DNA from 4 places in the Pseudomonas helvetica genome. Region 1 is predicted to be linked to each of the others. Evidence: predicted binding sites of a transcription regulator. Region 1 holds the regulator's gene; each other region holds the start of a gene.
What was found. The regulator FliA, encoded in region 1, starts transcription of late flagellar genes. The targets are predictions, from matches to a motif close to CTAAAGTTTNNNNNNNNNNNGCCGNTAA.

Region 1 (7,781 bases):
ACACGTCGGAGATCTCGGTTTTGGTCGAGAAACCCGGCGCGAAGATCAGGTTGAAGCAGTCGGACTCGCTGAGACGGTCCGCCGCATCCTTGTCCATCAAGCCTTTCTTCACGGCGATACTGCGCAAGACATCAGCATCCATGCCCTTGCCATCATCAGAGATGGACAGCAGGATGTGATCGCCTTCCTGCTCTGCGGACAGAATCACTTTGCCGCTGCGAGGCTTGCCCATCGCCTCACGATCAGCCGGTTCTTCGATACCGTGGTCGACCGAGTTACGCACCAAGTGGACCAGCGGGTCGGCCAGGGCCTCGACGAGGTTCTTGTCGAGGTCGGTTTCTTCACCGACCAGCTCCAGGTTGATCTCTTTCTTCAACTGGCGCGCGAGGTCGCGAACCAGGCGCGGGAAGCGCCCGAAGACTTTCTTGATCGGCTGCATCCGGGTCTTCATGACAGCGGTCTGCAAGTCGGCCGTGACCACGTCGAGGTTCGACACGGCCTTGGACATGGCTTCGTCGCCGCTGTTGAGGCCCAGACGGACCAAGCGGTTACGCACCAGTACCAGTTCGCCGACCATGTTCATGATTTCGTCGAGACGTGCGGTATCCACACGCACGGTGGTCTCGGCTTCACTGGCCGGTTTTTCCGGTGGCGGTGAGGCCGGTGCGCGAGCTGGGGCCGGTGCAGCCGCGGCAGCAGGTTTAGGCGCTTCAGCTTTTGGCTCGGGCGCTTTAGCCACAGGTGCTGGCGCTGCTGCCTTGGCAACGGGTGCCGCCACCGAAGCAGCAGCCGTGCCGACCTCCGTGAACTTGCCTTTGCCATGCAATTCGTCGAGCAGCGATTCGAACTCGTGATCGGAGATCAGATCGCTGCCAGCGGCCGCAGCCACAGGTGCAGCAGGTGCCGGAACGGCAGCAATTGCCGACTCCAGGGCATCAACGGCGAAGTTGCCTTTGCCATGCAACTGATCGAGCAGTGCTTCGAATTCGTCGTCGGTAATATCGGAGCTGTCGCCTGCCGCTTTCGGGGCAGCCGGTGCGGCAGGTGCTGCCGCCACTGCATCAGGGGCGAACTGGCCTTTGCCGTGCAATTGGTCGAGCAACGACTCGAACTCGGCATCGGTGATTTCATCGCTGCCGGCAGCCGCTTCAGGTGCCGGGGCTACAGGCGCCCCCGACTCAGCTTGCGCCTTGACCGCGTTCAGCGAGTCCAGCAGCAGTTCGAACTCATTGTCGGTGACGTCGCCCGATTCGCTTTCAGCGGCAGGTGCTTCAACCACCTCTGCAACTGGTTGCGCCACATCGTCTGTTTGAGGCTCGGCCAGGCGGGCCAGAGCCGCCAGCAGTTCCGGTGTAGCCGCAGTGATCGGTGCACGCTCGCGGACTTCGCTGAACATGCCGTTCACCGCGTCCAGCGCTTCGAGAACCACGTCCATCAGTTCCGAGTCGACGCGACGCTCACCCTTGCGCAGGATGTCGAACACGTTCTCGGCGATGTGACAGCACTCCACCAGCTCATTGAGCTGGAGGAAGCCGGCGCCCCCTTTTACAGTGTGAAAACCGCGAAAAATTGCATTGAGCAAATCCGCATCATCGGGTCGGCTTTCCAGCTCGACCAGCTGTTCGGACAGTTGCTCTAGAATCTCGCCGGCCTCAACCAGGAAATCCTGAAGGATCTCTTCATCGGCGCCGAAGCTCATTAAGGGGGTGCTCCTAAAGGTCTAAAAACCTAAAAAACCTAAAATCCAAGACTGGATAGCAAATCGTCCACATCGTCCTGACCGGACACAACGTCTTCTCTTTTATCGGCATGAATCTGCGGACCTTCACCCTGAGAGAGATGTTTTTGCGGATCTTTTTCAGCCAGCATCGCTTCATGGTCATGTTCGATGCCCGCAAAGCGGTCTACCTGACTGGCCATGAGCACGAGCTTGAGCAGGTTGCTTTCGACTTCGGTGACCAGTTGAATCACGCGCTTGATCACCTGACCGGTTAGATCCTGGTAATCCTGAGCCAGCAGAATATCGTTGAGGTTGCCCGAGACGACCTGGCTCTCCTCGACGCTACGCGTCAGGAAACCGTCGACACGCCGGGCCAGTTCGCGGAACTCTTCGGCACCGACTTCGCGGCGCATGAAACGCCCCCAGTCGGCGCTCAAGGCCTGGGCGTCAGTGCTCAGGCCATTGACCAGCGGAGTACTGTTCTCGACCAGATCCATGGTCCGGTTCGCGGCCGCTTCGGTCAGCTTGACCACATAGGACAGGCGCTCGGTGGCGTCTGTGATCTGTGAGACTTCCTCGGCTTGCGGCATGTTCGGGTCAATCTGAAAATTGACGATCGCGCTATGCAGCTCGCGAGTGAGCTTGCCCACCTCCTGGTACAGGCCGCGGTCACGGGTCTGATTGAGCTCATGGATCAGTTGCACAGCGTCACCGAACCTGCCCTTTTCAAGGCTTTCGACCAGTTCGTGAGCGTGTTTTTTCAGGGTCGATTCGAAATCGCCCTGTGAAGATTCTCTTTGCTCCATAGCTCCCCCCGTGGCGCAGTGGCTCCGCGCATCAACCGATGCGTTCGAATATTTTTTCGATCTTCTCTTTCAACGCCTGGGCCGTGAAGGGTTTGACCACATAGCCGTTTACACCGGCTTGAGCGGCTTCGATGATCTGCTCGCGCTTGGCTTCGGCAGTGACCATCAGCACCGGCAGGTGCTTGAGCTTTTCATCGGCGCGCACGTGGCGCAGCAAATCGATACCGGTCATGCCAGGCATGTTCCAGTCCGTTACCAGAAAGTCGATGCTCCCGCTGTTGAGGACGGGAATGGCGGTAATACCGTCGTCCGCCTCGACCGTGTTGGTGAACCCAAGGTCACGCAACAGGTTTTTTATGATCCGCCGCATCGTTGAGAAGTCATCAACGATGAGGATTTTCATGTTCTTGTCCAATTCGACCTCCAAGCAGTCTTAAACGCGTTCAGCACCTGAACACGCCATTCAATCAATTCGGCAGAGCACTCGACGACTGTCTGGAGCACAACGGATGAAGACCGGCACAGCGTTACGCCCTGCCTGTTTCGTTCGCAGTGTCCCCACACTGCTGTCAGCGCGCTCGCCACTCCCCCAAACGCCCCCGCAAACGGGCCGCGCACTGGCTGTGTAACTGGCTGACCCGCGATTCACTGACCCCCAGGACCTCACCGATTTCCTTGAGATTCAGCTCTTCGTCGTAGTACAGCGCCAACACCAGTCGCTCACGCTCCGGCAAATTGGCAATCGCATCCGCCAGTGCTGCCTGGAAGCGTTCATCTTCCAGGTCGCGCGACGGTTCGAGATGAGCACTCGCGCCATCCTCGTGCAGCCCTTCATGCTCGCCGTCCTGCAACAGATCGTCGAAGCTGAACAGGCGACTGCCCAAGGTGTCATTCAAAATCCCGTAATAATCGTCGAGACTCAATTGGAGTTCGGCCGCAACCTCGTGATCTTTAGCGTCACGCCCGGTTTTAGCTTCAATTGAGCGAATCGCGTCACTCACCATCCGGGTATTGCGGTGGACCGAGCGTGGCGCCCAGTCACCCTTGCGGACTTCATCGAGCATCGCACCACGGATACGGATCCCCGCGTACGTCTCGAAACTCGCACCTTTGCTCGCGTCGTATTTGGTCGACACTTCAAGCAAACCGATCATGCCTGCCTGGATCAGGTCCTCGACCTGAACACTGGCCGGCAAGCGCGCCAACAGGTGATAGGCAATACGTTTTACCAGTGGCGCGTAACGCTCGATCAGTTCGTACTGCGCGTCACGCGCCGACTTCTTGTACAGGTTGTAACCGCTGGCTGTCATAGAACCGGACCCGCAGTTTGCTGCACCAGACGCTCGACGAAAAATTCCAGGTGCCCACGCGGGTTGGCAGGCAGCGGCCAGGTATCGACTTTCTGCGCGATGGCCTTGAATGCCAGCGCACACTTGGAACGAGGAAACGCTTCATACACGGCGCGCTGCTTCTGCACCGCCTTACGCACGCATTCGTCGTAAGGCACCGCACCGACGTATTGTAAGGCGACGTCGAGGAAGCGATCCGTGACCTTGGTCAACTTGGCGAACAGATTTCGCCCTTCCTGCGGGCTTTGCGCCATGTTGGCCAGCACGCGGAAGCGGTTCATGCCGTAATCGCGGTTGAGCAGTTTGATCAGCGCGTAGGCGTCAGTGATCGACGTCGGCTCGTCGCACACCACCAGCAATACTTCCTGGGCTGCGCGAACAAAACTGACGACCGACTCACCAATACCCGCCGCCGTGTCGATCACCAATACGTCGAGGTTATCGCCGATGTCGCTGAATGCCTGAATCAGGCCAGCATGCTGGGCCGGGCTCAGGTGAACCATGCTCTGGGTACCGGACGCTGCTGGAACAATGCGAATTCCGCCCGGCCCCTGAAGTAATACATCGCGCAGTTCACAGCGGCCTTCGATGACGTCGGCCAGCGTACGCTTGGGCGTGAGCCCCAGCAGGACGTCAACGTTCGCCAGCCCCAGATCGGCGTCCAGCAGCATGACGCGCCGGCCGAGCTCAGCAAGAGCCAGGGACAAGTTCACTGACACATTAGTCTTCCCGACGCCACCTTTGCCGCCGGTCACTGCGATCACCTGTACGGGATGCATGCTGCCCATGTTCGTTCTTTACCTTGTCTTGCTTAGACGCGGACTACATGACTGGCTGCGCGCTCACTTGTGAACAATGCATGGCAGGCCATCGATGTAGATACAAATCTATTCATTATTACCTCAGCCGACACGCTTGGCCGGGCTGTGGTAGAGGTCAGCGAACATATCAGCCATGGCTTCTTCGCTGGGTTCTTCCTGCATCTGCACGCTAACGGCGCGACTGACCAACTGATGCCGGCGCGGTAAATGTAGATCATCCGGGATCCGTGGCCCGTCGGTCAGATAAGCGACAGGTAATTCGTGGCTGATTGCCAGGCTCAACACCTCGCCCAGGCTCGCTGTTTCATCCAGTTTAGTCAGAATGCAGCCTGCTAGCCCGCACCGCTTGTAACTGTGATAAGCGGCAGTCAGCACCTGCTTTTGGCTGGTAGTGGCCAGCACCAGATAATTCTTCGACTTGATCCCGCGACCGGCCAGGCTTTCCAGCTGCATGCGCAACGCCGGATCACTGGCCTGCAGGCCGGCGGTGTCGATCAACACCACACGCTTGCGCAACAGCGGATCAAGGGCTTGCGCCAGGGACTGGCCCGGGTCGACGTGAGTCACCGAGACATTGAGGATACGCCCCAGGGTCTTGAGCTGTTCCTGAGCCCCAATGCGGAAGCTGTCCATGCTCACCAGCGCGATGTTCTGCGCGCCGTACTTGAGCACGTAACGCGCGGCCAGCTTGGCCAGCGTGGTGGTTTTGCCCATGCCGGCAGGGCCGACCATGGCGATCACGCCACCCTCTTCCAGTGGTTCGATCTCGGGAGTCACGATCATCCGCGCCAGGTGCGCCAACAGCATGCGCCAGGCCTGGCGGGGTTCTTCAATGTCAGTAATCAGTTCCAGCAGATCGCGCGACAACGGACCGGACAGGCCGATGCGTTGCAGGCGACGCCACAGGTTGGCTTGCTGCGGGCGACTGCCTTGCAGCTGGTTCCAGGCCAGCGAACCCAACTGTACTTCGAGCAGTTCACGCAGACCATTGAGTTCGAAACGCATCGAGTCGAAAGCCCGCGGATCGACCCCGGCAGAATGCACAGGCGCTGAAGCAGGACGCGGCCGCTCAGCAAAGGTCGGCTCGATCAACGGTTCCGCAGCGGTCAGCGGCAGGCCGGCAAACAACTGGCGATTGGTGCTGGCGCTCGCATCACCTTCGCCGTCGCCACGCAGGCTCAATTCGGCCTGAGCCGTGACGATCCGCGACTGGGTCTTGCGCAACTCGTCTTCGAGTTCAATGTTCGGTACACGCGGGGCCAGCGCCGACAGCTTGTAATCCAGGGCCGCCGTCAGCTCGACACCACCGGCGATCCGGCGATTACCGATAATGGCCGCATCAGCGCCCAGCTCATCGCGAACCAGCTTCATGGCCTGACGCATATCGGCGGCGAAAAAACGCTTAACTTGCATAAACCACTACCTCAGCCGTTGGGCCCTACTGTCGCAACGATGGTCACTTGCTTGTTGTCAGGGATTTCCTGATACGCCAACACATGCAACCCCGGCACTGCCAAACGTCCGAACCGCGAGAGCATCGCGCGTACCGGACCTGCTACCAGCAGAATCACCGGTTGACCTTGCATTTCCTGACGCTGCGCGGCGTCGATCAACGAACGTTGCAGCTTCTCTGCCATGCTTGGCTCCAGCAAAACGCCCTCTTCCGAGCCTTGTCCTGCCTTCTGAAGACTATTGAGCAATATTTGTTCCAACCTTGGTTCCAAGGTGATCACAGGCAGCTCGGACTCAGTGCCTACAATGCTTTGGACGATAGCGCGCGATACGCCGACGCGAACGGCCGCCACCAGAGCGGCAGTATCTTGACTCTTGGCGGCATTGTTCGCGATGGCTTCGGCAATGCTGCGAATGTCGCGAACCGGAACCTGTTCGGCCAACAAGGCCTGCAGTACTTTGAGCAACTGCGACAGCGAAACGACGCCCGGCACCAGCTCCTCGGCCAGTTTTGGCGAGCTTTTGGCCAGCAATTGCATGAGCTGCTGAACTTCCTCGTGGCCGATCAGCTCGCTGGAATGCTTGTACAAAATCTGGTTGAGGTGAGTCGCCACCACCGTACTGGCATCAACCACGGTGTACCCCAGGGATTGCGCCTGCGGACGCTGACTGATTTCGATCCAGACCGCCTCCAGGCCAAAGGCCGGATCTTTGGCGGTGATGCCATTGAGCGTGCCGTAGACCTGCCCGGGGTTGATCGCCAGTTCGCGATCCGGATAAATCTCCGCCTCGGCGAGGATCACCCCCATCAGGGTCAGGCGGTAGGCACTCGGCGCCAGATCGAGGTTGTCGCGAATGTGCACGGTCGGCATCAGGAAGCCCAGATCCTGGGAAAGCTTCTTGCGCACGCCCTTGATCCGCGCCAGCAACTGACCACCCTGGTTGCGATCCACCAGCGGGATCAGCCGGTAGCCGACTTCCAGACCAATCATGTCGATCGGGGTCACGTCATCCCAGCCCAGCTCTTTGGTTTCCATGGCCCGTGCGGGCGACGGCAGCAGGTCCTGCTGACGCTTGACCTCTTCCAGAGCCTGAACCTTGACGATGTTGTGTTTTTTCCAGAACAGATACGCGCCGCCCGCTGCGACGGCGGCCATGCTGAGAAAGGAGAAGTGCGGCATGCCTGGCACCAGGCCCATGACCGCCATCAAACCGGCAGCTACCGCCAGCGCCTTGGGCGACGCGAACATTTGCCGATTGATCTGCTTGCCCATGTCTTCCGAACCGGAAGCACGGGTCACCATGATCGCCGCCGCGGTGGACAGCAGCAGTGATGGCAATTGCGCCACCAAACCGTCACCGATGGTCAACAATGCGTAGACCTTGCCGGCATCGCCGAAGCTCATGCCATGCTGGAAGATCCCGACCGCCATGCCGCCAATCAGGTTGATGAACAGAATCAGCAGACCGGCGATGGCGTCACCGCGCACGAACTTGCTGGCACCGTCCATCGAACCGTAGAACTCGGCCTCCTGGGCCACCTCCATACGGCGCAGTTTGGCTGCGGGCTGGTCGATCAGGCCGGCGTTCAGGTCGGCGTCGATGGCCATCTGCTTGCCCGGCATCGCATCCA
Region 2 (7,781 bases), 2.8 Mb from region 1:
GGCGAAAGCCTATCGTCAAGCGGTCTCCCAGGGGGCGCAGTCACGTTTCAAGGACCCAGAAAGCAATCTTGGCCTGGCTCATGCGCTCATCAGTAAAGGCAGTGAAAAAGGCCTGGATACCCGCACTCGACTGGAGATCAACCAGACCCTGAGCGCCGTCGCCAAGGAAAACATCAACGATCCGGGGCTGCAGATCCGGGCGCGCTTGATGAAAGCCACCAGCCTGCTGCTCAACGATGCCGAAACTGCTGAGAAGCTGACGGAGCAAGCACTGGCCCGTCTGGATGGCATGGAGCAGTTCATGAGCGCCGAAGCGGCGTTGCTGGTCGCCAAGCAGTTGAAGATGTTGGGGCAGACTGACGCCGGTAATTCGATGTTGAAAAACTGCGCCGAGATTTACGGCGACGACCCGGTGGTGATGCAAGGCATTGCCCAGCAGACCGACGACCCGGCGATTCTCAACTCCGGCAACGCGGCGGCAGATCTCAACCGCCAGGGCGTGCGCAGTTACAAGGCGGGCGCGTTGCCCGAGGCGCGGGAGCTTTTCCGCGGTGCACTGTTGTTGCAACCGAAGAACATCAGTATTGCCCTCAACATGGCGCAATCGCTGTTGCATGGGGCTGATGCAAGCCTCGATTCAGCGCTGCTGGAAGAGTGCCGTACATGCCTGAAAATGGTGGGCATGATGCCCGAGAGCGATGCGCGTTATCCGCGTTATCAGAAGCTGCGAAGCAAGGCGTTTGGCGAATGAATGATGTTGACGAGGGGCTCGACTTTTCCACGGTGATCGCCTCCACCGTACACGACATGAAGAACTCCCTGGCGTTGCTGATGCAGGCCCACGGACAGTGGCTTGCGCGCTTGCCTGCGGCTCAGCAGCACACTGCCGAGCAGGGCGTGATCGACTATGAGTTCGCTCATCTGAACGGCATGCTGGTGCAGTTGCTGGGGCTCTACAAGCTCGGCGTCAACCAGTTGCCGTTGCGTCCGGACTATCACGAACTGGACGATTTCATCGAAGCGCAGCTGGCGGCTCATCAGGACGTGTTCAAGAGTCGCGGCATTGTCGTGACTTATGAGATCGATCCCTTGAGCCCTCTCGGATTCTTCGACCGGGAGCTGATTGGAACGGTATTGGCCAATGCGATCAACAATGCCATTCGTCATGCCAGGCATTCGCTATTGATCAGCATCGGTGAGGAAACCGGGCAGTTGCTGTTGTCGATCAATGACGACGGCGAGGGTTTCCCGGACCAGATGATCGAGCGTCAGGCGGATTACGTACAGGGCATCAATCCGGCCAGTGGCAGCACCGGCCTGGGTCTGTACTTCGCTGCGCGTATTGCACAACTGCACCAGCGCAGTGGCGTGCACGGGCGCACTGAAATCCGTAATGGCGGCCCGTTGGGAGGCGGGTTGTTCAATCTCTACCTGCCCTGATATCCGCCACGGCACGCAGCATTTTTGTAGGACATTTTTATGTCCCGGTGCTTGATATTCCGAACAGCTGGTGCCTATTTTGTACATGTCGCCGTTCGCGGCTTGCACAACTTCAAGGATAGAGTCATGACGACCGATGGTCAGCGTTCACTCGCACAACGATTGACGGGTATTGATGAGATTGAATGCGTCACCCCGGATCTCAATGGCGTGCCGCGTGGCAAGGTCATGACCGCAGAAGGATTCCTTGAGGGACGGCGTTTGCAAATGGCGCGTGGCGTGCTGCTGCAATGCATCATGGGCGGTTATCCGTCGGCACGATTTTACGGCAGTGACGACGGCGACTTGGCGCTCAATGCCGATCCGAAACAAATTCACCGTTTGCCCTGGAGCAAGCAGCCCCGCGCGTTGGCCATTTGCGATGCCGATGAGTTGAGCGGGGAAAGCTCGCGTCTCTCGACTCGCGGTCAGTTGAAAGCGGTGATCGCCCGTTATGCCGCTCGCGGTTTGGCGCCCGTGGTGGCAACCGAGATGGAGTTCTTTGTTTTTGCAGCGAACACCGACCCGACCCAACCTTTCCAGCCGCCGGTTGGACTGGACGGACGTCGCGAGGAAGGTCATTCGGCATTCAGTGTCAGCTCCAACAACGGTTTGCGCCCGTTCTTCAATGACGTCTACGAATGCATGGCAGCCCTGGGTTTGCCGCGCGATACCTTCATGCACGAGATGGGCGTCAGCCAGTTTGAAATCAATCTGCTGCACGGTGATCCGCTGCTGCTGGCCGACCAGACATTCCTGTTCAAGCATCTACTCAAGGAAGTCGCGCTCAAGCACCACCTGACCGTGGTCTGCATGGCCAAGCCACTGGCGCATACGCCGGGCAGTTCGATGCACATTCACCAGAGCATCGTCGAGGTGGGCACGGACCGAAATGTGTTCAGCGATGACGCTGGACAGCCGACTGCAATCTTCCGTCATTTCATCGGTGGCCAGCAGGCAGGGATGGCAGATTTCACGGCGTTGTTTGCGCCGAACGTGAACTCTTACCAGCGTCTGTGCCATCCTTACGCATCGCCGAATAATGCCTGCTGGTCTTATGACAATCGGGCGGCGGGGTTACGGATTCCGGCCAGCTCGCCAGAAGCGCGTCGGGTCGAGAATCGTCTACCGGGCGCCGATGCCAACCCGTATCTGGCGATTGCCGCCAGTCTGGCGGCCGGGTTGTATGGCATTGAAAACGAACTGGAGCCGACGCCGGCCATTCAAGGCCAGTTTGAAGTGCCGGACAGTTTGTCGTTGCCGTGTACCTTGCATGCTGCTCTTGAGCGTCTGACACGTAGCCAATTGGCGAAGGAACTGTTTGGCAAGGAGTTCATCGAAGGCTACATCGCTTCGAAGACCATGGAGTTGAGCAGTTTTCTTGATGAAATCACTCCCTGGGAGCGGCGTGTTTTGGCCGCCCAGGCCTAACCGATTCGTCGCTGTCGGGCTATCGTTGTCGGTAGCCCGGTACTCACTGCAAGGAGCCGCTCGGAACGCCGATGCGCCAAATCCTGAAATCCTTTCGAGCGCTTTATTTTGCCTCGCTGATGATGTTGATCGGCTCGGGCCTCCTCAGTACTTACCTGGGCTTGCGTCTGGCAGCGGACCATGTCGACAGTCTGTGGGTCGGGGCGCTGATGGCGGCCAACTATTTCGGCCTGGTGCTGGGCGGAAAAATCGGTCACCGGTTGATCGCACGGGTCGGTCATATCCGGGCCTACTCGGCCTGTGCCGGGATCGTCGGTGCGGCGGTGCTGGGGCACGGTCTGATCGATTGGCTACCGGCCTGGCTGGTGCTGCGGATGGTCGTTGGTCTGGGCATGATGTGCCAATACATGGTCATCGAGAGCTGGCTGAACGAGCAGGCCGAAGCCAAGCAGCGCGGGCTGGTGTTCAGCGGCTACATGATCGCTTCGTACCTGGGGCTGGTGCTGGGCCAGTTGATTCTGGTCATGCACCCGTCCCTGGGGCTGGAATTGCTGATGCTGGTGGCGTTGTGTTTTGCGCTGTGCCTGGTGCCGGTCGCGCTGACGCGGCGGATTCACCCGGCGCCCTTGCACCCGGCGCCGATGGAGCCGCGCTTTTTCATGAAGCGGGTTCCGCAGTCTCTCAGTACGGTGCTCGGCGCTGGCCTGATCGTCGGTTCGTTCTATGGTCTGGCGCCGTTGTACGCGTCCCAGCAAGGGCTTTCCACTGAGCAGGTCGGTCTGTTCATGGGTAGCTGCATTTTTGCCGGGTTGCTGGTGCAGTGGCCACTGGGCTGGTTGTCGGATCGTTATGATCGGGCGCTGCTGATTCGCAGTTTTGCCTTTTGCCTGGCGCTGGCAGCGTTGCCGTTGGCGATCATGCCGCAGGTGCCGCTTGAGGTGCTGTTTATCGCTGGCTTCGCCTGCTCGCTGGTGCAGTTCTGTCTGTACCCGTTGGCGGTGGCGTTTTCCAACGACCACGTCGAGGGTGATCGGCGGGTATCGCTGACCGCCATGTTGCTGGTGACCTACGGTGTGGGGGCGAGCATCGGTCCGCTGGTGGCGGGTGTGCTGATGAAGTTGTTCGGCAGTCAGATGCTGTACGCGTTCTTCAGTTTTTTCGCAGTGGTGCTGGTATGGCGCATCCGGCCGAAAGCGGTGACCAATCTGCATCAGGTGGAAGACGCGCCGCTGCATCACGTGGCGATGCCGGACAGCATGTCGAGTTCGCCACTGGTGGCAGCTCTCGACCCGCGGGTCGATGAGCAGGTCGTGCATGACCAGATGCAAAATGGCGCGAGCCCTGATCCGGATCCTGAGCAGGATGCAAAGTCCGAAGCTCAGGACACCGACAGCGCTGATGAACAGACTGATGATCCGGGGGCGGAGCGCCCGAAAAGCTTTACCGAGGCCAGGCCTTAGGGCAAAAAAAACGGGCAGTCACCGCAAGGGACTGCCCGTTTTTTCAAGCGTCTGGATCAGATGTCGTCTTTGTCGAAGCGGCGCGCTTCGCGTTGCAACTGATAGACGAAGCGCTCGACCTGACGCTGCACCAGCCCGCTCATGTTGTGAAAGCGTACGCCGGCGAAAGTGGTGTCGATTTTCTCTTCGTGATGCAGATAACGCAGCTCGACCGGTGCGGTCATGCTGCCGAAGGGCAGGGCGGCGATGAAGCGTTCATAGACCTGACCCAATTGAAGTCCGCTGGTGATGTCGCCATCAAAGCGCAGCTTGCAACCCGTCGCCGAGATATCCAGCAGTTTACCGCTGACAGGCGTCTTGAGCTTTTCGCCACCGAGTTCGATGTTTACCAGTTGTGCCAGTTTCAAGGCTGCGCGAAACGCATTGCGACGCTGGTGGTAAACCACTTCATCGGGCAGCGTGCCACGGTAGCAGCGGCCACCGTTGGACTCGTCGATGGTCAATGTGCCGTTGCTTTCCCAAGCAATACGTACGCCTTCATGAAAGCCTTCAACCCGAAAAGCTTCGCCGGCAAGCAGGAAGCGTTCACCATCGCGGGGGATCATTTCGTCCAGGGCGATCATGTTGCTGTCGCGATCGATATCGATCAGGTAGCTCTGAAATCGCTGGCTGCGTTCATGGAACGTGATGATCAGGGGATCATGGCTCTCTTGCAGCATCCGCAGGTTGCCGGTGATTTCCAGCGGGGTGCTGAGCACCTTGGGTGGCTGCGGAGCATCTTCCGCGCTTGAGGCGTTGAACACGGTTTATCAATCTCCAGACAGAATACGATCACACGCAAGAGCTAGCATTCTGCCAGCATGTTTCGTGCCTTGATAGAGCACGCTTATTTATGAGTTCAAGCCTGACTGAGCGCGCGGGGTTTCACCAGCATTGCGGTTGATCCGCGAGCGTCATAAAGGGTCGGAGACTCGCCACCGTTGAGGATTTTCAACTGATTGGCGGTGGTGGCTTGTTGCACCTGGATCGAGCGGCCGTTGAGCTCGTTGGCGGTTTGGCAATCTGCAAGCAGTTGGGTCAGGGCGTCGCTTTGGGTCAGCAACTGATCGCCGATACTTGAGTGGGCGGCGAACTGCTCCAGGCCTGCGCGGTTGGCAGGCAGGTTCAGGCTCGCGAGAAGTTCGCTGCGTTTGCGGCCATGCTGTTCCAGCAGAATGATCAACCCCTGTTTCTGCGCCAGAATCTCTTCGAGCAGCGGCATGTCACGGCCGTGCAGGGCGAGGGATTCGGTCTTCAGCAGCTCCAGCAACTGTTGCGCTGGAGCGAGGTCATCGGTGATCAGTTGCAGTAAATGAGTGTCGTGCATGGCTGGCCTTGGGTTTTAAGCGTCCAAAAGCCTGGCGCAGGCCTTTGGCTAGCGCTGGGCTTCGAAATTAAGCAGTTTGCTGGCTACACGGTTGCTGTCGACCTTATAGCTGCCATCGGCAATCGCTGCTTTCAACTCGGCCACGCGGGCGTTGTCGACGGCAGGCTGATCGTGCAGCTTGTCAGTGATCTTCTGCAACTGTTGAGCCTCATTGCTGAGGTGTACCGATTCCCCGCTTTGGGTGGCACCGACCTGTTCGGTCGAGGTGCTCAGCGGCGCGGATTTGCCGGCATCGCCGGTGTCCTTGCTGACGCTGGTCCGCGTGCTGCTTGCGAGCGTGGGAGAGCTGTTTAAACGGCTGAAATCGATGACCATGATAAAAAAACCTCTGGGAATTTGGACGCTTGCCATGTTTTCGGCCATGCCCGGGAAAACTTTAGGCTCAATAGTCGATGAGCCCGGGCGCGTCGGTATTTGCCCTGCGTGAGGCACAGTTTAGGGAACAGGACGGTTGTGCGCCAGTTATCTACATGGAGACTTCCACCTGCCCCGGGGCCATGACTTGCGCCTTGATGACCCGTTGGGAGTTGAGGTTTTTGACTCTGATCTGTTCGTTAAGGCCGCCATTGGACAGCGCCTCACCCGGCATCCGCACGCTGAGCGTGCCGCTGCGGGCGGTGATGACCACCTGATCACCCTTGCGCACGACTTCTGCCTGCTCCAGATGAACAAGCGTAATCACTTGATCGCTGACCATTGGTCGGACAAGTTTTTGTCCGATGGCTTGATCGACGTTTGTCAGATATCCCTGATTGATCAGGCTGATATCGCGCTCACGCAACATGACATCCGAAGGGTCGATGATTCCGGCTCGTTTGAGGGGGCGGGTGGTCGTGACGACCTCGCGAAACAGGCGGACTTGAGCGGGTACGAAGACTGTCCAGGGGGAGACGCCATCGCAACGGACTTTCACCGTAACCCGGCCCAGAGGTATCGCGGGGCTCTCCAATGTCGCTGTCAATTCCCTGTCGCACGCCGGCATGTGCATGCGCGGGTCGAGCTTGTTGACTTCGATTTCGTAGCGCCCTGCGGTTTGGCTGGTGGCCAGATAGTCTTCTACGGTGAATTCAAGAAAGCCCTGAGTGACGCCGATAAGTAGATCAGGCAAGGTAACCGGGTCAGCAAAGGCAGGGCTGCCAACGTTCAACAGGCATACGGCTGACAGGGCGCCGAGGAATTTACGGCACATTGATGTCAGGCGTCGGGAAAATGTCGTTTTTGTGTTCATGGCAGTTAAAAAGCAAGCGCCGTGCCGTTTAGTGATGAATGTGCGTCGCAACACACTTAGCGTTGGTGTAGGAGTCTGGGCATGGCTGGTGTAATGGATTCGGTTAACCAGCGCACGCAACTGGTAGGGCAGAATCGCCTGGAGCTGTTGTTGTTCCGTCTCGACGGCCAGCAGCTTTACGGGATCAACGTGTTCAAGGTTCGGGAGGTGCTGCAATGCCCCAAACTGACCCTGATGCCCAAGTCCAGTCCTGTCGTGTGCGGTGTGGCGAATATTCGTGGGGCAACCATTCCGATTCTGGATCTGGCAATGGCGACCGGCTCAGGCGGGTTGCAGGATCAAAGCAATCCCTTCGTGATCATCACGGAGTACAACACCAAGACCCAGGGTTTTTTGGTGAGGTCGGTCGAGCGGATCGTCAACATGAATTGGGAAGAAATCCATCCGCCGCCCAAGGGCACGGGTCGCGATCATTACCTGACCGCAGTGACTCGAGTCGACAATCAGTTGGTTGAAATCATCGACGTGGAAAAGGTCCTGGCGGAAGTTGCGCCGACGTCGGATGTGATTTCGGTGGGCGTGATCGATGCCGAGACCCAGCACAAGGCGATTTCGTTGCGAGTGCTCACTGTCGATGACTCGTCGGTGGCGCGCAAGCAGGTCTCGCGTTGCCTGCAGACGGTGGGGGTTGAAGTCGTTGCGTTGAACGACGGCCGGCAAGCGCTGGATTACCTGCGCAAACTGGTCGATGAGGGCA
Region 3 (7,781 bases), 2.3 Mb from region 1:
CCTGCATCGCGCTCTTGACGATCTTCTCGCGCAAAGTGCTCAGATCACCCATGCCAAAGCGGTCCAGCAGGTGCTGAAAATACGGCGGCAGGCTGTGTTTGAACTGCGCCAGATAGCCGGCGATGTCCAACTGGCCACTCTCGATATTCTTGTAGAGGGTCGCCCCCTCTTGTACCAACAGGACGCTGGTAATGATCACCGGCAAAATGGCAATGACCAGGCAGATGCCCAGGGTGGAGAGCGCCGTCAGGTTGCGGTGCCAGCCAAACTTCACTTGCAGCCGGCGCTGCAAGGGCGCGAAGACAATCCCGAGAATCACCGCCCAGAACACCGCGCCGTAGAACGGCAGCAGAATCCAGATGAAAGCGGCGGTCACCAACACCAGCAGCACCAGCAGCGATCTGTCTCGCACAACGGTTTGGTTCATGTCCGCTCCCCGCCAGTAACCCGCAGACACTGACTGCCTGTTCTACGTTAGTCAGCCACCACGCGCCCGAGTGCCCTGCTTTTTTCACCCGACATAGATCCAGATCAATAAACGCTTCACACGACTGCTCTACCCTCGCGAGCTTTTGTGATCGAGCCCCTCATGCCCCTCGCCACGCCTGAACTGCTTGCCCCTGCCGGCACCCTGAAAAACATGCGTTACGCCTTCGCCTATGGCGCCGATGCGGTCTACGCCGGCCAGCCGCGCTACAGCTTGCGTGTGCGCAATAACGAGTTCGATCATGCCAACCTGGCCCTCGGTATCCGCGAGGCCCAGGCCCAGGGCAAGCGTTTCTATGTGGTGGTGAACATCGCCCCGCACAATGCCAAGCTGAAAACCTTCCTCAAGGATCTTGAGCCGGTCATCGCCATGGCTCCGGACGCGTTGATCATGTCCGACCCGGGGTTGATCATGCTGGTGCGCCGGCATTTCCCGCAGATGCCGATTCACCTCTCGGTGCAAGCCAACACAGTGAACTGGGCCAGCGTCGAGTTCTGGCAGCAGCAAGGTCTGAGCCGGATCATCCTGTCGCGGGAGCTGTCGCTGGAAGAAATCGCCGAGATTCGCCAGCAAGTCCCCGCCATGGAGCTGGAAGTGTTCGTTCATGGCGCGCTATGCATGGCCTATTCCGGGCGCTGCCTGCTGTCGGGCTACATGAACAAGCGTGATGCCAATCAGGGCACCTGCACCAACGCCTGTCGCTGGAAATACTCCGCACAGCCGGCCACGGAAAACGTCGTGGGCGAGATCGTTCAGGCGTTCATCCCGGAGCCAACGCTGGGCATCGGCACGCCCACTGATCAAGTGTTTTTGCTCCAGGAAGCCAACCGCCCCGATGAACTGATGCCGGCCTTCGAGGACGAGCACGGCACCTACATCATGAACGCCAAGGACCTGCGCGCGGTGCAACATGTCGCTCGCTTGACGCAGATGGGCGTCCACTCGTTGAAGATCGAGGGCCGGACCAAATCGCACTTCTACTGCGCCCGGACCACTCAGGTCTATCGCCGCGCCATCGACGATGCCGTGGCCGGCCGCGAGTTCGATCGCAGCCTGATGACCGACCTTGAATCCCTGGCCCAGCGTGGCTACACCGAAGGTTTCCTGCGCCGCCATGTGCATGACGAATATCAGAACTACCAGAACGGCAGCTCGGTGTCGGAGCGTCAGCAGTTCGTCGGTGAGCTGACCGGTGAGCGCCGTGATCGGCTGGCCGAGGTCAAGGTGAAGAACCGCTTTGGTTTGGGCGATCACATGGAATTGATGACGCCCAAAGGCAATTTCCACTTCGACTTGCATCAATTGCAAAGCGCCAAAGGCGAAGCAATTGAAGTGGCACCGGGGGACGGGCACACCGTGTATCTGCCGATTCCGGATGCGGTGGATCTGAAGTTCGGGTTGTTGATGCGCGATGTCCGTGGGGATTAACCCGCAATTGAGGGTGCCTGAGCGGGCCTCATCGCGGGCAAGCCTTGCTCCTACAGGTATCACACAACCGTAGGAGCAAAGCTTGCTCGCGATAGCGGTCTGTCAGGCGCTTAGATCCTGAACTGCCCGACCAATTTACCCAACCGCTGGCCCAAATCCGCCAGGCTGCGGGAGGTTTGTGCGCCGAGCTGGGTTTCGTCGGCGACGCTGTCCACGGCGACGGCGATCTGATGCACGCTGCGGTTGATCTCTTCGGCCACCGCGGTTTGCTCTTCGGCGGCGCTGGCGATCTGCGCGTTCATCGAATTGATGGTGCCGATCAACTGGGCCATGGTGTCCAGCGAAGCGCCCGCCTGATTGGCCTGCGCCGAGGTGCCGTCACCAGCTTCGCTGGAGCGGCGCATGGCATCGACCGCCGACTGGGTGCCGGCCTGCAAGCGGTCGATCATGCCCTGAATTTCCTGAGTGCTTTGCTGCGTGCGACTGGCCAGCGCGCGCACCTCATCGGCGACCACCGCAAAACCTCGCCCGGCCTCACCGGCGCGAGCGGCTTCGATGGCAGCGTTCAGCGCCAGCAGGTTGGTCTGGTCGGCAATCGAACGGATCACCCCCAGCACGCTGACAATCGACGACACGTCCTGCTGCAAACTGTCGAGAGAAACCCCGCTGCTGCGAATATCTTTCACCAGCGCATGGATCTGCGAAATACTCCCGGCGACCACGCGTTTGGCCGCCTGACCTTCTTCGTCGGTTTGCTGGGCCGCAACCGCAGCGCCCTGGGCGCTTTTCGCCACTTCCTGCGCTGCCGCCGACATTTCGTTGATCGCCGTGGCCACCTGATCCGTCTCGTGACGTTGGCGCTCCATGGCCTGATCCGAACGCTGGGCCTGATCGGAGACCTGATTGACCAGCCCGGTCAGCTGCGACGTCATCTCGGTAATCTGCCGCACCAGACCGTGAATCTTGTCGACAAAACGGTTGAACGAACCGGCCAGCTCGCCCAGTTCATCTTGAGAGGTAATCGCCAGCCGCCGCGTCAAATCGCCCTCGCCTGCCGCGATGTCGTCCAGATTGGCCTTCATCAGGTGCAACGGACGCAAAATGGTATTGGCCACAAACAGACCGACCGCCGCGATCACCAGCAGCACCACCGCCGCGACACCGACGATGCTCAGCAGCACGCCTTCCATGCGCTCGCGAACCTCGGTCTGGACCACGGCGACCTGGGCTTCGACACCATCGAGATTCACCGAGGTACCGATGGCCATGTCCCACTTGGACAGGTATTCGGTGTAACCCAGCTTGGGCACCAGGACTTTGCTGTCGCCAGGCAACGGCGAGCTGTATTGCAGGTAGTGCGTACCGTCCTTGGCGACTTTCACCAGGTCGCGGTTGACATACACGCCATTAGGATCGCGATTGTCCTTGAAACTCTGGCCAACGCCTTCCGGGCTGTTGGCCTTGAACAGGCGCACGGTATTGGAGTCGTAGCCGAAGAAGTAACCATCCTTGCCGTAGCTGATGCTCGAGAGCAATTTGACCACTTGCGCGCGAGCCGCCTCATCGCCAGGCGCTGCGGCGTCATACAGCGGCTTGATCGCCGTCATCGCCACCGCAACGTAACTTTGCAGGGTGGCCTTGGCATCGTTCATCAAACGCTGACGGGTTTCTTCAACTTCTTTACGGGCCTGCTCTTGCAAAATGAAGGCAGTGGTCAGACTGATCACCAACGCAAAGAGCAACACCGGAAGGACGGAGAGGGACAAGACTTTGGCTTTAAGGCTCAGGCGCATGTGTTGTTCACTCTGGATATTATTGGCGTGGTTAAAGCATTAACGGCACGTCAACGCAAAACTGTAGGAGCAAAGCTTGCTCGCGATGGCGTCCGTGAGATCGCTATCGCTAGCAAGCTATGCTCCTACAGGGGCGGAGGGCTTGACGGGGGGATCAGAGGATCATCGCCGCCACCCAGCCAAACGCCAGCAACGGCAAGTTGTAGTGCAAAAATGTCGGGACCACGGTGTCCCAGATATGGTGATGCTGGCCGTCGATATTCAGGCCGGAGGTCGGGCCGAGGGTCGAATCGGACGCTGGCGAACCGGCATCGCCCAAGGCGCCGGCAGTCCCGACGATGCAGACGATCGCCAATGGGCTGAACCCCAATTGGACGCACAACGGCACGAAGATCGCCGCAAGAATCGGCACTGTGGAAAACGATGAGCCGATGCCCATGGTCACCAGCAGCCCGACCAGCAACATCAGTAATGCACCGACACCTTTGCTGTGACCGATCCACGACGCCGAGGCCTCGACCAGGGTTTTCACGTCACCGGTGGCCTTCATGACCTCGGCGAAACCCGAGGCGGCGATCATGATGAAACCAATCATCGCCATCATCTTCATGCCTTCGGTGAACAGATCGTCAGTCTCGCGCCAGCGCACGACACCCGATACCGAGAAGATCAGAAACCCGGCCAGCGCGCCGATAATCATCGAGTCCAGCAGCAACTGAATGATGAACGCAGCGGCAATCGCCAGCCCCGCGACCATCAGGGTCAGCGGGTTGTATTGCACCGCGACCTGCTCGACCCGCTCGATTTTCTCCAGGTCATACACGCGCTTCTTGCGGTAGCTGACGAACGCCATCAACAACCCGAACACCATGCCCAACGCAGGAATCCCCATGGCATGAGTGACGTTGACACCACTGATGTCCACCCCGCTTCTACTGACGTTGGCCAGCAGAATCTCATTCAGGAAAATGTTGCCAAAGCCCACCGGCAAGAACATGTACGGCGTGATCAGGCCGAAGGTCATGACGCAGGCAATCAGTCGGCGATCCATTTGCAGCTTGGTCAATACATAAAGCAGTGGCGGCACCAGCAGCGGAATGAAAGCGATGTGGATCGGCAGGACGTTCTGCGAAGCGATTGCCACCACCCAGAGCAACGCGATCAGCAGCCATTTGACCTGACCACCACCCGCAGCGTCCTGCCGGTCGACCAGCAGCAAAGCTTTGTCCGCCAAGGCGTGGGCAAGGCCGGATTTGGCAATCGCCACCGCGAAAGCGCCGAGCAACGCGTAGGACAAGGCCACGGTCGCACCGCCACCCAGGCCACTGTTGAAGGCCTTGAGCGTGGCATCGATGCCCAGGCCGCCGGTCAAACCGCCCACCAACGCGCCGACGATCAGCGCGATCACCACATGCACGCGGGACAGGCTGAGCACCAGCATGACGCCGACCGCGGCAATTACTGCATTAATCATCGTTACCTCAAAACAGGGCGACGGGTAAATCCGGCGCAAACAGGATGAGTCCGTCCAGCCAGCTGCATGAGCCGACGGCGGATTGAAGAGAGGGTTTTATTAGAGGGCACGCACTGTGCAACAGCAGGCCTGGCTTGTCAAAACCAACACCGCATCGCCTGGATTCACGACTGCTGCGCACTCGAACGCAGCCTTCGGCAGCTGCTACGGATTTATGTCGTTTTTTATTGGCTTCCATGGATAAAGAAAGTCGAATCGACGCCGTTACAGTGCAAAGTCTCAAATAAATATCGAATAAGGACATCTCCATGCAGCTCCGACAACTTTCCATTCAATGGAAAATCACCCTGCTCGCCGGGCTGTGCCTGGCCGGCATTGTCACCTTGCTGGTCGGTCTTTCGCTGTATCGCATGGAGCACAGTTCGCAGCTGGTCAAAGCCTCGAGCATGGAGATGCTCACCGAAGCGGCTCAAGCACGCATTGAGGCGCAGGGTGAAGTTCAGGCGCTGGGGATTCGCCAGCAGTTCATGGACGCCTACCAATATGGCCACGGTTTCGCGCGCCAGGTGCTGTTTTTGCGTGAGCAGGCCGAGAAGCGCTTCCTCGACGCCTTCGACCTGCGCGAAGACCTGACCCGTCAGGTCAAGTCGGCGCTGCAAGCCAACCCGCAACTGCTCGGCCTGTCGCTGGTGTTTGAAGCCAACGCACTGGACGGCAAGGACGAACTGTTCAGCGGCCAGAAAGAAATCGGCAGCAACGACAAGGGCCGCTTCGCCCTGTATTGGTCGCAACCGACCGCCGGCAAGCTGAACTCGATGGCGCTGCCGGAAAGCGACATGGCCGATACCAGCACCGGCCCCAGCGGCGAACCCGCCAACGCCTGGTTCACCTGCCCGCGGACCACCCTCAAGCCATGCGTGATCGAACCCTATTTCTATGAGATCGACGGCCAGAATGTACTGATGACCAGCATCGTCTTCCCGCTGCTGGTCGACGGTAAGGTCATTGCATCGTTGTCGGTCGATATCAACCTCAACAGCCTGCAAGCGGTCAGCCAGCAAGCCAGTAAAAAGCTCTATGACGGCCAGACCAGCGTCAGCATCCTCAGCCCGGTGGGCCTGCTTGCCGGTTACAGCCCGGACGCCAGCAAACTCAGCCAGCGTCTGGACAGCGTGGACAAGGACAACGGTGCCGAGCTGATCCGCAGGCTCGCCGCCAGCACTCAGACCCAGAGTCTGCATAACAATCAGTTGCTCAAAGTACTGTCGCCGTTCCAGCCGATTCCCGGTGGAAAGTCGTGGGGCGTGTTGCTCGACGTGCCGGAGAAAGTCCTGGTCGGCCCTGCCGAAACCCTGAAGCAGCAACTCGACGAACGCAACACCGCCGGCACCCTGATCGAGCTGAGCCTTGGCGTACTGGCAGCCGTCATCGGTCTGTTGCTGGTGTGGCTGATGGCACGCAGTGTGACCCGGCCGATTCTTGGCGTGGCGCGCATGCTGGAAGACATCGCCAGCGGCGAAGGCGATTTGACCCGCCGTCTGGCCTATGACAAGCAAGACGAACTCGGGCAACTGGCCGGCTGGTTCAACCGTTTCCTCGACAAGCTGCAACCGATCATCGCGCAAGTGAAACGCTCGGTGCAGGACGCGCGCAGCACGGCGGATCAATCGTCGGCCATCGCCACCCAGACCAGCGCCGGCATGGAGCAGCAATACCGTCAGGTCGATCAGGTGGCCACCGCGTCCCATGAAATGAGCGCCACCGCCCAGGACGTCGCCCGCAGCGCCGCCCAAGCGGCGCAAGCGGCACGCGATGCCGATCAGGCAACTCGTCAGGGCCTGACCGTGATCGACCGCACCACCGCCAGCATCGACAGCCTGGCGGCAGACATGAGCACGGCAATGACCCAGGTCGAAGGCCTGGCCGCCAACAGCGAGAAAATCGGCTCGGTGCTGGAAGTGATCCGCGCCATCGCCGAACAGACCAACCTGCTGGCACTGAACGCCGCCATCGAAGCGGCCCGCGCCGGTGACGCCGGGCGTGGTTTTGCGGTGGTCGCCGATGAGGTACGCAACCTGGCACGGCGTACGCAAGAGTCGGTGGAGGAAACCCGTCAGGTGATCGAGCAGTTGCAAAGCGGCACGCAAGATGTGGTCGGCTCGATGAACAACAGCCATCGCCAGGCCCAGGGTAGCGTCGAGCACGTCAGCCAGGCGGTGACCGCCCTGCGGCAGATCGGCAATGCGGTGACGGTGATTACCGACATGAACCTGCAAATCGCCAGCGCTGCCGAAGAGCAGAGCGCGGTGGCCGAGGAGATCAATAGCAACGTAGCGACCATTCGTGACGTGACGGAATCGCTGTCGGGGCAAGCCAATGAATCGGCGCGGGTCAGCCAGTCACTCAATAGCCTGGCGAATCAGCAGCAGGGTTTGATGGATCAGTTCAGGGTTTGATCCACAACCTCGTGGCGAGGGAGCTTGCTCCCGCTGGGCTGCGAAGCGGCCCAAAAACCAGTCACTGCGGGGGACTGTCAGATATTTTGTGTGCGGGCCGGTAACGGCCTGCCGTCAGGCAGGCCGTGCTTTTACCAGGTCGG
Region 4 (7,781 bases), 3.0 Mb from region 1:
TGCTCATTGATGATTTCGTTGAAGGCACCCGCTGCCACGGCAACCACCGGAATGCCACAGGCCATGGCTTCGAGAACGACCAGGCCAAAGGTTTCCTGATCGCCTGCATGCAGCAAGGCATCGGCGCTGGCCATCAGCCGGGCCACCTGTGGTGCAGGGCAGAACTCATCGATCAGCGTGACGTTATCCGGTACCTGTGCCGACACCGAGGTACCGACCAGCAGCAGGTGATAACGGTTTCCCAGACGCTTCATGCAATTGAGCAGGACGGGAATGTTTTTCTCCTTGGAACCTCGCCCGGCGAATATCAGCAGTCGAATGTCTTCGGCGATCTTCAGCTTCGCCCGCAGATCCGGGTCACGGGCGTCTGGATTGAAGGTTTGCAGGTCCACGCCCAAGGGTTGGACGTAAACGTTTTTGACCCCAAGCCCCATGAGCTTGTCGGCCATGATCTGGCTCGGCGTCAGCACCCGGTCAAAGTTGCCGTACAGCTTGCGGATATACGCTTCGACATTCGGCGTGACCCAGTTGCCCACACGGTTGCTCGCCAAAAGCGGTAAGTCGGAGTGATAGAAGCCAATCACTGGAACATCCAGTTCACGCCGCGCATCCAGCGCTGCCCAAGCTGTCAGGTAAGGATCGCCGACTTCTATCAGGTCCGGTTGCAGGTCGTGCAGGGCATTGCGCCAGGGCGTCAGTCGCAGCGGGAAGCGATAGCCTTTGCCGAAGGGCAGGGCCGGGGCGGGCACCGTGTAGACACCGTCCTGCTCGCTCCGCCGTGCTCCTGGGACCAGCAAGCTGTGACGAATCCCCGGCTTACGGCCCAGGCGGCGGTGCTTGGCATCCAGATAAGTCCGCACGCCACCGCTGGCCGGTGCGTAGAACATGGTGATGTCAGCGATATGCACGATAACCCTCCGTTCTATCCATTGTTCTCCTTAGGGATGACCCTTATGAAGAATAGATGTTCGGATGGGGATGTGTGGCGGGGTGTCAGTGAAGTGTTGTGGTGGCTGACAGGCCGCTATCGCGAGCAGACGGAACGTCGCCCGGCTGCTCGCGATGGGGCCTTCAAGGGCGCGTCAGATTCTGAAACTGCCGACCAACTGCTTCAACCGCGCCGCTTGCTGCTCCAGGTCGGAACAGGCGCGCAGTGTCGATTGCAGGTTTTCCACGCCTTCCTGATTCAGCGTGTTGATTTCATTGATGTCGACGTTGATCGACTCGACCACGGCGGTTTGCTCTTCGGTGGCGGTGGCCACCGACTGGTTCATGCCGTCGATCTCGCCGATGCGCAAGGTCACGCTGTTCAGGCGCTCACCGGCGAGGTTGGCGATCTCTACGCTGTCCTGGCTGTGACGCTGGCTGTCGCTCATGGTGCTGACCGACTCGCGGGCGCCGACTTGCAGCTCCTCGATCATGGTCTGCACTTGCTGCGCCGACTCCTGGGTGCGGTGCGCCAGGTTACGCACTTCATCGGCGACCACCGCAAAACCACGCCCAGCCTCACCGGCCCGCGCCGCTTCAATCGCCGCGTTGAGGGCCAGCAGGTTGGTTTGTTGGGAGATGCTGGTGATCACTTCGAGAATCTGCCCGATGTTCACGGTCTTGCTGTTCAGCGACTCGATGTTGGTGCTGGAGGCGCTGAGCATGCTCGACAGCTGATTCATCGCCGCAATGCTGCGGTCGACCACTTGCTGGCCGTCTTCGGCCAGGCTGCGCGCATCGCTGGCCTGGTGCGAGGCTTGCGCCGCATTACGGGCGATTTCCTGAGCTGCAGCGCCCAGCTGATTGATCGCGGCCGCCACACTGTTGGTCCGGCTCGATTGTTCGTCGGAGTTGAGCATCGACGAGTTCGATGCGCTGACCACTCGCAGAGCGACTTCGTTGACGTGCTCGGTCGCCGACGACACTTCGCGGATCGAACCGTGGATCCGCTCGACGAAGCGGTTGAACGCGCTGCCGAGGATGCCGAACTCGTCCTGGCTCTGGATGGTCAGGCGGCGGGTCAGGTCGCCTTCACCGTCGGCAATGTCCTGCATCGCGCGGGTCATGACGTGCAGCGGCTGGATCAGGATACGGATCAGCATGCCGAGCAAGGCGATGATGATTGCCACGGCAATGATCGTGGCAATGATCGCCGAGGTGCGGAAGCTGCTGAGCATCGAGAAGGCTTTGTCTTTGTCCACCGACAGACCGACGTACCAGTTGACCGATGGCAGGCCTTTGATCGGGGTGAAGGTGACGATACGGGTTTTGCCATTGACCTCGACTTCACTGATGCCGCCACCGATACGCGGGGTGTTCGTCGGGTAAGCCTCGCTGAGGGACTTCATCACCATGGTTTTATCCGGGTGAACCAGGATCTTGCCGTCGGCGCTGACCAGGAAGGCGTAGCCCATGCCGCCAAAGTCACGCGCGGTCAGGGTGTCGATCAGGGTTTGCAGGCTCAGGTCACCGCCGACCACTCCCACGCTTTGCCCGGCTTTTTTCGAGGCGGTGGCGATGGAGATGATGGTCTGGCCGGTCGCCGCATCGATATACGGTTCAGTGAGCGTCGAGCCATTGCTGTTTACCGCGCCTTTGTACCAGGGACGAACGCGTGGGTCGTAGCCGTCCGGCATCTTGGAATCGGGGCGGTTGATGAACGTACCGCTGGCATCGCCCAGGTACCGGGCCATGAAGGTCGACGCCAGGGCATTCTGCTCAAGCAGGTTGGCAACGTTGCCTTGTTCGGGGTTGAGGGCGATGTTCTGGGCCAGGTTTTCCACCATGAGAATCCGCCCGGCGAGCCAGGACTGGATATTGGAGGACGTGACATCGCCCATCTCATGCAGGTAATTGTCCAGGTCCTGGCGAATCGCGTTGCGCTGTAAATAGTCGTTGTACAGCGTGAACGAAGCGAAGGCGGCAATGACGATGAGCGCGGCTGCAAGCAGGATTTTGTGGCTGAAGCGCAGGTTTTTGTTCATGGCTTGGGGTGTCCGCTAATGTCTTATTGTTGGGGCGTGTTGCTTTGAAAAGCGCGCAAACCAGGCGCTGTCGCACATAAGCTGATATTTCCGTCTGTCCTTCGGGAATTATCGGACCTGATTCTCTGTCTGGTCTCTTGCTTGTATCTATCGGCTGCGCAGGACTAAAACTTAGGGGCTTGAAATCGGCGACGCGACAGGCGGCCAATCGCGCCGCTAAAATGCGAAAGATCGCAGCCTGCCGCCGCTTGCATGCAATGGTGTAGGAGCGGCCGCAGGTTCGGGCCGCATTCGGACGATCTTTTGATCTTGCTTCTAGGTCTTGGGTTTGGCGTGCGCCGCCAGGCGTTCCAGCGCTGCGCGCAATTTCGGATCGCTGATGCCGTCGGCGGTGGCCTGAATGGTCGCCGCCGCATCGCTCGACAGATCCATGGTGTGGCCGACGGCGCCTTGTTGCACGGTCGGTGGTTGTACCTTGAACAGGATTCGCGTCAGGCTGGCGAACTCGTCGAACATCTGTAATTGCCGTTGCAGACGCTTCTGCTGATAGCGCAGACGGGTTGCCCAATGACCGTCGGTGACGATCAGCAACAGGCTGCCCTCGCGCCACGACGCCACATGACAATGTTCACGGGCGGCCGGCTGCAGCTGGCTTTCCAGCAAACGCTGTAAATGACCCAGGCGTTGTGCGTGGCCGAAAATGGCTTTTAACGGTTTGGCTTCGCGAAGCAGAACGGCGGGTGCTCTGGCCGTAAGAGGGCGAAATGCCATGATCAGACACCTGAAGTAACAGAGCCGCCATGGTAGCAGAAAGCACTTGATGCGCCTGAGCCATTGCTTTGTGAGCGCTTTACTCATTAAATCAACGAGTAACTTCTGGCGTGAATGGCTTGAAGTTCAGCAAAATGCCCTTATTTTAAGTGAGCCCCGTAACAGCGCTGTGCATGCATCGTGGAACAACGCCACTTTCCTCACCATCGTTTCCGGGTAGAATGCTCGTTCGCATGCGGCCATGAGGGCTGCACGGGCGACTCACGGGGCCGCCCTCCATCCCTTTGTGTGGAAGATCCTGCCGATATGTTTGCGCCTTTGTTAAAGAAACTTTTTGGAAGCAAGAACGAGCGTGAAGTCAAACGCATGCTCAAGACGGTACAGATCGTCAATGCCTTCGAAGAGCAAATGGTGGCCCTTTCGGACGATCAGCTGCGCGCCAAGACTGATGAGTTCAAGGCCCGCATCGCCAAAGGTGAAAGCCTCGACAAACTGCTGCCTGAAGCCTTTGCGGTTGCCCGTGAAGCCGGCAAGCGGGTTATGGGTATGCGCCACTTCGACGTTCAGTTGATTGGCGGCATGACCTTGCACGAAGGCATGATTGCCGAAATGCGTACCGGTGAAGGCAAGACCCTGGTGGCGACACTGGCGGTTTACCTGAACGCGCTGTCCGGCAAGGGCGTGCACGTTGTTACCGTGAACGACTACCTGGCTCGTCGTGACGCCAACTGGATGCGTCCGCTCTACGAATTCCTCGGCCTGAGCGTCGGCGTGGTGACGCCGTTCCAGCCGCCGGAAGAGAAGCGTGCTGCCTACGCCGCCGACATCACCTACGGCACCAACAACGAATTCGGTTTCGACTACCTGCGCGACAACATGGCGTTCAGCATGGAAGAAAAATTCCAGCGTGAACTCAATTTTGCCGTGATCGACGAAGTCGACTCGATCCTCATCGACGAAGCCCGTACCCCGCTGATCATTTCCGGTCAGGCCGAGGACAGCTCCAAGCTGTACATCGAGGTCAACAAGCTGATCCCGCAGTTGAAGCTGCACGTCGAGGAAGTCGAAGGCGAAGTGACCCAGGCCGGTCACTACACCGTCGACGAGAAGACCCGTCAGGTCGAGCTCAACGAAGCCGGTCACCAGTACATCGAAGAAGTGCTGACCGGTATCGGCCTGCTGGCTGAAGGCGAGAGCCTGTACTCGGCGCACAACCTGGGCCTGCTGACCCACGTTTATGCCGGTCTGCGCGCGCACAAACTGTTCCACCGCAACGTTGAATACATTGTCCAGGACGGTCAGGTCGTACTGGTCGACGAACACACCGGTCGTACCATGCCGGGTCGCCGTTTGTCCGAAGGCCTGCACCAGGCCATCGAAGCCAAGGAAAACCTGAACATCCAGGCCGAAAGCCAGACCCTGGCGTCGACCACGTTCCAGAACTACTTCCGTCTTTACAGCAAGCTGTCCGGCATGACCGGTACGGCGGACACCGAAGCGTTCGAATTCCACCAGATCTACGGTCTGGCGGTGATGGTCATTCCACCGAACAAACCGCTGGCACGTAAGGACTACAACGACCTGGTGTTCCTCACCGCGGACGAGAAGTACGCGGCCATCGTTGCCGACATCAAGGAAAGCATGGCTCAGGGCCGGCCGGTACTGGTGGGCACCGCGACCATCGAAACGTCCGAGCACATGTCCAGCCTGCTCGTGAAGGAAGGCATCGAACACAAGGTTCTGAACGCCAAGTTCCACGAAAAAGAAGCTGAAATCATCGCTCAGGCCGGTCGTCCGGGTGCACTCACCATCGCCACCAACATGGCCGGTCGTGGTACCGACATCCTGTTGGGCGGTAACTGGGAAGTGGAAGTCGCCTCCCTTGAGGATCCGACGCCTGAGCAGATCGCCCAGATCAAGGCCGACTGGCAGAAGCGTCACCAGCAAGTGCTCGAGTCGGGCGGTTTGCAGGTGATCGCCTCCGAGCGTCACGAATCGCGCCGTATCGACAACCAGCTGCGTGGTCGTGCCGGTCGTCAGGGTGACGCCGGTTCCAGCCGTTTCTACCTGTCGCTGGAAGACAGCCTGATGCGCATCTTTGCCTCTGACCGGGTGAAGAACTTCATGAAGGCCCTGGGCATGCAGCCTGGCGAAGCGATCGAGCACCGCATGGTGACCAACGCCATCGAAAAGGCTCAGCGCAAGGTTGAAGGCCGTAACTTCGACATTCGCAAGCAACTGCTCGAGTTCGACGACGTCAACAACGAACAGCGTAAAGTGATCTATCACATGCGTAACACGTTGCTGGCCGCGGACAACATCGGCGAAACCATTGCCGACTTCCGTCAGGACGTGCTCAACGCAACGGTCAGCGCGCACATTCCGCCGCAATCGTTGCCAGAGCAGTGGGACGTTGCCGGTCTGGAAGCTGCCCTGCAAAGCGACTTCGGCGTGACACTGCCGATCCAGCAATGGCTCGACGAAGACGATCATCTGTACGAAGAAACCCTGCGCGAGAAGCTGATGCACGAGCTGCTGGCGGCGTACAACGAGAAAGAAGAGCAGGCGAGCGCCGAAGCGCTGCGCACCTTCGAGAAGCAAATCGTGCTGCGCGTTCTGGACGACCTGTGGAAAGACCACCTGTCGACCATGGACCACTTGCGTCACGGCATCCACTTGCGTGGCTATGCGCAGAAGAACCCGAAGCAGGAATACAAGCGCGAGTCGTTCACGCTGTTCTCCGAACTGCTGGACTCGATCAAGCGCGACTCGATCCGTGTGCTGTCGCACGTTCAGGTTCGCCGCGAAGATCCGGTCGAAGAAGAAGCGCGCCTGCGTCAGGAAGCCGAGGCATTGGCCGCACGCATGCAATTCCAGCACGACGAAGCCCCAGGCCTCGAGCAACCGGAATTGTTGGGTGAAGAGGTCGATGTGGCGCTCGCTGCCGCTCCGGTGCGCAACGAGCAGAAGCTGGGCCGCAATGAGCTGTGCTACTGCGGTTCGGGCAAGAAGTTCAAACACTGTCACGGCCAGATCAACTAAGATTTCTGCCAGACATTGAAATACCCGCGCCGCGACCGGCATCAGCCGTCGCGGCGTTTTACCATTTAAAACACCGATGCCAGGTTAAAAAGAACAGGGCGACGACGGTGCAGACATTACATTAAGAGGAGCGCTTTCATGGCTGTTGGTCTTGGTCCTTTGCCAACGTTGCACCCGGTTGCCGGTTTTGAACTCGGTATCGCTTCGGCCGGCATCAAGCGCCCCGGGCGCAAAGATGTCGTGGTCATGCGCTGCGCCGAAGGTTCCACGGTGGCCGGTGTGTTCACGTTGAACGCCTTTTGCGCTGCGCCGGTGATTCTGGCCAAGCAACGTGTACAGGGCCCGGTACGTTATTTGTTGACCAACACCGGCAATGCCAACGCCGGTACCGGTGAGCCTGGTTTGGCTGCCGCCGAGCGCACCTGCGCCAAGCTGGCTGAATTGACCGGCGTCGACGCCAGCCTTGTGCTGCCGTACTCCACTGGCGTGATCGGTGAGCCGCTGCCGGTCGAGAAGATCGAAGGCGCGCTGCAAGCTGCCCTCGACGATTTGTCGGAGAACAACTGGGAGGCTGCGGCCACCGGGATCATGACCACCGATACCCTGCCAAAGGGTGCGAGCCGGCAGTTCCAGCATGAAGGCGTGACCATCACCGTCACCGGTATCAGCAAAGGCGCCGGGATGATTCGCCCGAACATGGCGACCATGCTCGGTTACATCGCCACCGACGCCAAGGTTTCCCGCGAGGTGTTGCAGAACTTGCTGCTGGACGGCGCCAACAAGTCGTTCAACCGCATCACCATCGATGGCGACACCTCGACCAACGACTGCTGCATGCTGATCGCCACCGGTAAAGCCGCGCTGCCGGAAATCACCTCCGCCAGCGGTCCACTGTTCGCGGCGCTGAAGCAGGCAGTGTTTGAAGTGTGCATGGACGTCGCCCAGGCCATCGTTCGCGACGGCGAAGGCGCGACCAAGTTCGTCACCGTTGAAGTC

Region 2: flgM (flagellar biosynthesis anti-sigma factor FlgM) is a predicted target of FliA. The motif match lies at 6,149-6,176, and genes of this name have one in related genera.
Region 3: AABM55_RS19775 (methyl-accepting chemotaxis protein) is a predicted target of FliA. The motif match lies at 3,748-3,775, and genes of this name have one in related genera.
Region 4: AABM55_RS22940 (methyl-accepting chemotaxis protein) is a predicted target of FliA. The motif match lies at 3,120-3,147, and genes of this name have one in related genera.

What each region holds. Positions count from the first base shown of each region.
Region 1 is NZ_CP150917.1:1,920,320-1,928,100, reverse strand. It holds gene AABM55_RS08715 (chemotaxis protein CheA) at 1-1,699, opposite strand, end outside; gene AABM55_RS08710 (protein phosphatase CheZ) at 1,738-2,526, opposite strand; gene AABM55_RS08705 (chemotaxis response regulator CheY) at 2,558-2,929, opposite strand; gene fliA (RNA polymerase sigma factor FliA) at 3,096-3,836, opposite strand; gene fleN (flagellar synthesis regulator FleN) at 3,833-4,663, opposite strand; gene flhF (flagellar biosynthesis protein FlhF) at 4,778-6,109, opposite strand; gene flhA (flagellar biosynthesis protein FlhA) at 6,121-7,781, opposite strand, start outside.
Region 2 is NZ_CP150917.1:4,737,291-4,745,071, reverse strand. It holds gene AABM55_RS22105 (tetratricopeptide repeat-containing response regulator) at 1-751, shown strand, start outside; gene AABM55_RS22100 (sensor histidine kinase KdpD) at 748-1,440, shown strand; gene AABM55_RS22095 (glutamine synthetase family protein) at 1,669-2,910, shown strand; gene AABM55_RS22090 (MFS transporter) at 2,982-4,370, shown strand; gene AABM55_RS22085 (flagellar brake protein) at 4,427-5,173, opposite strand; gene AABM55_RS22080 (flagella synthesis protein FlgN) at 5,269-5,736, opposite strand; gene flgM (flagellar biosynthesis anti-sigma factor FlgM) at 5,785-6,111, opposite strand; gene flgA (flagellar basal body P-ring formation chaperone FlgA) at 6,263-7,024, opposite strand; gene AABM55_RS22065 (chemotaxis protein CheV) at 7,106-7,781, shown strand, end outside.
Region 3 is NZ_CP150917.1:4,247,179-4,254,959, forward strand. It holds gene AABM55_RS19765 (AI-2E family transporter) at 1-427, opposite strand, end outside; gene yegQ (tRNA 5-hydroxyuridine modification protein YegQ) at 590-1,915, shown strand; gene AABM55_RS19775 (methyl-accepting chemotaxis protein) at 2,026-3,708, opposite strand; gene AABM55_RS19780 (Na+/H+ antiporter NhaC family protein) at 3,863-5,179, opposite strand; gene AABM55_RS19785 (hypothetical protein) at 5,190-5,492, opposite strand; gene AABM55_RS19790 (methyl-accepting chemotaxis protein) at 5,491-7,638, shown strand; gene AABM55_RS19795 (IS256 family transposase) at 7,770-7,781, opposite strand, start outside.
Region 4 is NZ_CP150917.1:4,923,225-4,931,005, reverse strand. It holds gene AABM55_RS22945 (glycosyltransferase family 1 protein) at 1-887, opposite strand, end outside; gene AABM55_RS22940 (methyl-accepting chemotaxis protein) at 1,083-2,972, opposite strand; gene AABM55_RS22935 (DUF721 domain-containing protein) at 3,288-3,743, opposite strand; gene secA (preprotein translocase subunit SecA) at 4,050-6,785, shown strand; gene argJ (bifunctional glutamate N-acetyltransferase/amino-acid acetyltransferase ArgJ) at 6,924-7,781, shown strand, end outside.